3 regions of the Afipia sp. GW822-FHT03D08 genome follow, and region 1 is predicted to be linked to each of the others. Evidence: predicted binding sites of a transcription regulator. Region 1 holds the regulator's gene; each other region holds the start of a gene.
The links. The regulator PhoB, encoded in region 1, activates phosphate uptake and scavenging genes when phosphate is short. The targets are predictions, from matches to a motif close to TGTCATNNANCTGTCAT.
Positions count from the first base shown of each region.

Region 2: a site for PhoB is predicted at 959-975, ahead of phnF (phosphonate metabolism transcriptional regulator PhnF). Genes of this name have one in related genera too.
Region 3: a site for PhoB is predicted at 1,382-1,398, ahead of AC1RM7_RS17085 (inorganic phosphate transporter). Genes of this name have one in related genera too.

Region 1 covers NZ_JBXANK010000002.1:586,788-589,053, reverse strand. Annotated here, with positions in the region: gene pstB (phosphate ABC transporter ATP-binding protein PstB) at 1-267, shown strand, start outside; gene phoU (phosphate signaling complex protein PhoU) at 294-1,010, shown strand; gene phoB (phosphate regulon transcriptional regulator PhoB) at 1,038-1,748, shown strand; gene arsC (arsenate reductase (glutaredoxin)) at 1,812-2,216, opposite strand.
Region 2 covers NZ_JBXANK010000001.1:182,510-184,775, reverse strand. Annotated here, with positions in the region: gene phnH (phosphonate C-P lyase system protein PhnH) at 1-442, opposite strand, end outside; gene phnG (phosphonate C-P lyase system protein PhnG) at 442-900, opposite strand; gene phnF (phosphonate metabolism transcriptional regulator PhnF) at 1,031-1,762, shown strand; gene phnE (phosphonate ABC transporter, permease protein PhnE) at 1,773-2,266, opposite strand, start outside.
Region 3 covers NZ_JBXANK010000002.1:452,293-454,558, forward strand. Annotated here, with positions in the region: gene AC1RM7_RS17085 (inorganic phosphate transporter) at 1-1,336, opposite strand, end outside; gene AC1RM7_RS17090 (GumC family protein) at 1,536-2,266, opposite strand, start outside.

The DNA.
Region 1 (2,266 bases):
GTCCGTCCTGAGGTCATCCTGTTCGACGAACCTTGCTCGGCGCTCGATCCGATCTCGACCGCCAAGGTCGAAGAACTGATCCAGGAACTCAAGGAGGACTACACGATCGCCATCGTGACGCATAATATGCAGCAGGCGGCGCGTGTGTCTGACAAGACAGCGTTCATGTATCTTGGTGAGCTGGTCGAGTTCGACGATACCAACAAGATATTCACTTCGCCGACCGACCGGCGCACACAAGATTACATCACCGGCCGCTTCGGCTGACGCGCATTCGCGGGAGAAAACATATCATGGCTTCAGATCATACCGCCAAAGCGTTCGACGACGACCTTCAGGAACTCAACCGGCTCGTGGCCGAGATGGGCGGACTGGCAGAACGGCAGATCGTCGATTCCGTCGATGCGTTGATCCGGCGCGACGTCGCGCTGGGCAAGCGCGTTGTCGCGGCCGACCTCGAGATCGATAAACTGCAGCACTTGATCGAGGAACGCGCGGTGCTGACGATCGCTCGCCGCCAGCCGATGGCGGTCGATCTGCGTGAAATCGTCAGTTCGATGCGCGTTGCCACCGATCTGGAGCGCATCGGCGACCTGTCGAAGAACATCGGCAAGCGCGTCGCAGCGCTCGACAGCGATTTCCATCCGCTGAAGCTGATCCGTGGCCTTGAACACATGACCGACCTCGTTCAGTCGCAAGTCAAGTCGGTGCTCGATGCATATGCGGCGCACGATCTGCCTGCCGCGATGACCGTCTGGAAGGGCGACGAAGAGGTCGATGCAATCTGCACGTCCCTGTTCCGCGAGCTTCTGACCTATATGATGGAAGACCCGCGCAATATCGGTTTCTGTATTCACTTGATGTTCTGCGCCAAGAATATTGAACGGATCGGCGACCATGCGACCAACATCGCCGAGACGGTTTTCTACATGATCGAAGGCCAGCAGATGCTCGATCAGCGCCCGAAGGGCGACATGACGAACTTTGCAACGGCCGCGTCAGGCAGTTAATTTGTAAGACGAACTAAAGGACTTGAAATGAGCGCCCGAATTCTTGTGGTCGAGGACGAAGAGGCGTTGACCACGCTGCTTCGCTACAACCTGGATGCCGAGGGCTACGACGTCGAGACGGTTGCCCGCGGCGACGATGCGGACACCCGGCTCAAGGAACATGTTCCCGATCTCATCGTGCTCGACTGGATGCTTCCAGGCCTGTCCGGGATCGAGCTTTGCCGCCGGTTGCGTGCACGACCCGAGACCAAGCAGATTCCGATTATCATGCTGACCGCGCGCGGCGAGGAAAGCGAAAGGGTGAGGGGCCTTGCGACCGGAGCGGACGACTATATCGTCAAACCGTTCTCGGTGCCGGAACTGCTGGCGCGTGTGAAGGGTCTGCTGCGGCGCGCAAGTCCCGAACGCCTCGCGACCGTTCTCGCCTTTGGCGACATCGAACTAGATCGTGACCGGCGGCGCGTTGCCCGTTCTGGCCGCCCGATCGACTTGGGCCCGACCGAATACCGGCTTCTGGAGTTCTTCCTGGAACACCCGGGGCGTGTGTTCAGCCGCGAGCAGCTGCTCGATGGCGTGTGGGGCCGTGACATCTATATCGACGAGCGCACGGTGGACGTACACATCGGCCGTCTCAGGAAGCTGCTGAATCTTGGGCGCGAGTCGGATCCGATCCGCACGGTTCGTGGCGCGGGCTACGCGCTTGACGATCGCTTCGCCAAGGCTGATTCGCAAAACTGAGTCGCAAGTTGCCTGACCTTCACCTCGCATAAGCAGGGTGTTGGTCATCGGCAGCGACGTGCCTCACACAGGGTTGACGACGTCGCCGTCTTCCTTGACGAACCTGCCTATGTGCGGATTTGGCAGAACGTCAAGCACAGCCTCCGAGGGCCGGCACAGCTTGACGCCCTTAGGTGTCACGACGATCGGCCGATTGATCAGGATTGGGTGTGCGAGCATCTGATCGATCAGATCATCATCTGTCCATTTCGGATCGCCGAGCCCAAGCTCGGCATAGGGTGTGCCCTTCTCGCGCAAAAGCGAGTGCACAGAAACTCCCATCGCCGCAATGAGCTCGATCAGTTCTGAGCGGGTGGGCGGCTGCTTCAGATACTCGATAATTGTGGGCTCGATGCCGCTTTGCCGGATCATTGCCAGCGTGTTGCGGGACGTTCCGCAATCCGGGTTGTGATAGATGGTGACGTTCATGGCTGCATCCGTCTTTTAACCAGGCCAATCCGGTTTTCGACCGCTCAAGC
Region 2 (2,266 bases), on a different contig from region 1:
GACCGCTCAAGGTCTGAGCCCGTCCTTCCGTCAGCGTGCCAACCTGAATCACCAGCGTCGTCGATCGATCCGGATATTCCGGCGTCCCAGGCGCAAAACCCTCGAAGTCCGGCAACGCCGCGCCATCATGTATCAGGGCGAAGGCGGCGCGGGATGCATCGCTTGTCAACGGGGCGCCTGTCTGAAACCGCAGCCATGTATCAATCGCGGGTTCGGCTGAAAAGCGGTCGTCAATCCAGATTGGCGTATCGTGGTCGAACAGGGCCAGCGAAACGGCGGCAGTGGCGGTCATCATAGGCGACGGTGCATGAACTCCCTCTGCGACGGTTTGGACCGAGCCGGGGCGCGCCAGCGCGTTCATCACGCTGCGGAACACGGATTGCGATGACTTTACTGGATCGACAAAGCCACCACTGGAGTCAAGGCTGGTATGGAGTGTCATCAGCCCTCGCCCCTGACCAGCGTGTAGAAATCGACGCGGGTCGCCGCAGTCTCCGCCGCTTGCCGCAATCGCGCGTCTTCAAGCTCGCGACGCAACGGAGCAATGACCTTTTGTTCGATATCAGCCTTGAAACCGCTGTTCTGGATCAGCGCATCGCACAAGGCGATCAGCCTCGCCTTCTCACCATCCCGCCCCAGCACATAGCCGAAGCCAAGTTCACCGGAGGCTAGCCGCACCGCTGCGCGTGAAACGCTGGCCTCACCGAGATTGAAAGGCGCGCCGTCACCGCCGATCCGGCCCCGAACCATGACAAGCCCGTTCTCGGGTTGCCGGGCTGTTTCGTGAGACGGAACATCGAGCGCTTCGAGGCAGGCGGAAATCCGCTCCGTCGAGGTATGCGCAAGCACAGACATTGCTTTACGGCGACAGGTTTCCGGTGTGGCGTGCGGTTGGGTCATGTCCAGCTTGCCGATTCCAAGTTGTCTATGTTAGTAGACAACTTCGTAACGCAGCGCCATGACAAATTGGTGACGTCGCCATGATTTTCACAGCGTCTGGAATTGGCCGCCCAAACATGTCGTTGCATCCATGAGTTTGTCAGGAGAGCCAGCGACCGGTGTCGCACTCTGGCGCCGTGTCGCGGATTCCATCGAGCAGGCCATCGCCGACGGAACCTATGCCCGCGATACACGCCTTCCCGGTGAACTGGAAATTGCGGAAATCCACCGTGTCAACCGTCACACGGTGCGGCGCGCGCTGGCGGCGCTGGCCGAGCGCGGGCTCGTCCGCGCGGAGCGTGGCAGCGGCACCTATGTCGAGGCTCCGCGCATAGCCTACCCGCTGCGCTCGCGAACCCGTTTTTCCGAGATCGTTGGCGCCGGGGGTCTTGAGGCCAGCGGTCAATTGCTGAGTGCGTCAGTCGAACCCGCGACACGCGAGCTTGCCAAACGGCTGGGGCTCAGGACGGATGCGCCGCTGCTCCGGATCGATGCGTTGCGCATGGCGAACCGTGTTCCAGTCTGTCTTGGAACCACCTGGCTCGACGCAAGCCGCTTTACCGATGGCGGGCGGGTCTATGAGAAGACCCGGTCAATGACCAAGCTGCTCGCGCATTTTGGCGTGCGTGATTATCGCCGCGAATGGACCAATGTCTCCGCTTCTATCGCCGATGCCGCTGATGCGACGCGGCTTGATCTCGCCCTTGGCCGCCCTGTTCTGGTCGCCGACAGCCTGGATGCGGAGCCGAATGGGACGCCCCTGCTCACCACCCGCGCTCGCTTCGCGGCGGAGCGCGTCCAGTTCGTCATCGAGAACAAGTAAGGCTTAAAAGTTAGTGCGGCGCTTCACCGGCGCGACCGATGATCGCTAAGCGCAGGCGGCTTGAGATCAAATCGATCACAGCGACCGCAGCCAGAATCATCAGGATCAGGGTCGAGACTTTCTGCCATTCCAGCACACGGATTTGTTCGGCCAGTTGCAATCCGATGCCCCCGGCGCCGACAATACCGATGATGGTGGCCGAGCGCGTGTTGGATTCAATGAAGTAGAGAATTTGCCCGGCCAGCACGGGAAGCACCTGCGGCATCAAACCGAAGCGAATTTCCTGTAGTTTGCTGCCGCCCGCCGCGCGGATACCCTCGACCTGCTTGCGGTCGGCTCCTTCGATAGCTTCGGAGAAAAGCTTGCCGAACGCACCGAAATCCGAGGTCGCAATCGCCAGCACGCCGGCAAACGGTCCAAGTCCCACGACATTGATCCACACCAGCGCCCAGATCAGCATATCGACGCCCCTGATCGAATCCAGAAAGCGGCGCACCGGAAAGC
Region 3 (2,266 bases), 130 kb from region 1:
TCCAGCCGATCATGGTGCCAAGACCCAGCGCGATCGCGACCGCGATTTTCACCCAGGTCGGGATGAACTTCGTGGCACTGTCGAGCGAACCCTTGTAAGCGTTGAGCGTCGCGACATCTTCCTTACTGAGGTCGTTTTCCTTGTCCTTCATCAGGAAGCGGATCGCCTCCGAAGTCAGGTACATATCGTTGCGGGTGTTACCCACCGCTTCGGCAGGAACCTTGCTCAGCGTGCCATACTTCTGCACCTGATCGCCGACGTCCTTCACGAGAACCGCCAGCGACGGATAAGTGCCTTCGTTGATCTTGTGCAGCGAGACATACTGAGTCACTGCCGGACGGGGATCGCCGATGATGCTATGGCCGGCGCCCTTTGCAGCGATCACCTTTGACGCCGCTTCTGACGTCTGCTGGAACTTGATGACCTGCGATTCCGGCAAGGCGCGGTTCAGCGCATAGGCAGTCGGCACAGTGCCGATCAGGATCAGCATGATCAGGCCCATGCCCTTCTGGCCGTCGTTTGATCCGTGCGCGAAGCTGACGCCGGTGCAGGTCGCGATCAGGATACCGCGAATCCACAGCGGCGGTGGCTTGTTGCCTTCCGGAGCAGCGTAAAGCGCCGGATTGCGAACAACGAACTTCAACACCAGCAACAGAAGTGCCGCCATGCAGAAGCCGAACAACGGCGAGAGCAACAACGCGTAGCCGATTTCCGTGGCCTTGGTCCAGTCAACGCCCGAGGTACCATCGCGTCCGCGCATGACCGCGTTGGCGATGCCGACGCCGATGATCGAGCCGATCAGCGTGTGGGAGCTGGAAGCCGGAAGACCGAAGTACCAGGTGCCGAGATTCCAGATGATGGCTGCGATCAAGAGCGCGAACACCATGGCGAAACCGGCGCTGCTTCCGACCTGAAGAATGAGCTCAACCGGCAGCAGCGAGACGATGCCGAAAGCAACCGCGCCGCTCGACAGCAACACGCCAAGAAAGTTGAAGAAGCCCGACCACATCACGGCAAATTCCGCCGGAAGCGAATGGGTGTAGATCACCGTCGCAACGGCGTTTGCGGTGTCGTGGAAGCCGTTGACGAATTCGAAGCCGAGCGCAATCAGCAGCGCAACAAACAGCAGGATGTAGGGAAGATAGGTCGTGACCTTGGTGCCGGTAGCGTCGATATCGACGTAAATGCTGTAGGCAACGAATATTGCACCCGCGGCGAGGATGCCAAAAAACAGGATCATGGTCAGTGGGTTAAAACCTTTATCGAGATTGGGCCTTGAAGCCGGCTCGATGGTTTGCCCGTCGGCAACCCCGGAATTCAATGTAATGTCGCTCATCTCATACCCCTTATGAAACTCAGGGGTTCTTTTTGACCTTTTAACTTGAAGGTTGGATGACACCTTTCATATCGGCCCAACGACGCGCTTCGGTTTCAGATGAGCGGTGTCCGCGAATATTCATGGGTTCCGCAGCTTTTGAAGCCTGCGGATAAAACGCCGGGACAAGATCTTGGAATGGTTCGAGAAACACGGCGACCTAACGCAGTACTTCCGCTCTTTCTTTCTCATCCATCAATTCAAGCAGCCAGGCCAGGCTGACACCCAGACCAAGACCGAGCAACAAGCTGATGAACAAGGTCCCGATGGGGAACGTTCGGCCGGTTTCCGGCTGGACCACTGCACGGCTCAAGACCCGCGCGTCCGGGTTGTCCGGCCGCTGTTGCTGAGATCGCGCGAGGACAGCTTGGTATGCAGCACGGTGTGCTTCGACGTCCCGCTCCAGTTCCTTGAGCCGCGCACTCGCTTCGCTGGTTTTGACGGAATTTTGCCTTGACGCTTCAAGGCGGTTCTTGAGTTGCGTCACCACTGCGCGGGTACGTTCCAGATCGGCTGCAGCCGACTGAACCCCATCCTGAATCGCCTGTTCCAGCAGCCGTCTGGCTTCGGTCGCCCGCATCCTGGCGATCACGAGGTCGGGGTGACGCGGTCCGAGCGTTTCGGAAAGATCAATTTCCAGTTCCCGTGCGGCGGCGTAACGGCTTCTGAATGTCCCGATTGCTCCTCCCCGGATAGGGTCCGGAATTCCGCCGCCATCCAGGATTTTCCGGGCACGCTGGAGTTGATTCAGCGTCGAACGCAAGCCGCCGGCTCTGGCCTCGGCCGCGGCGATCTGTTCGGATATCTCACTGGCTTGTTTCTCGGCACTGGATTGACCACCAGCCATCATCGCCAGGCTGTCAGTGCGATATTTCTCATATCGCTGTTCGG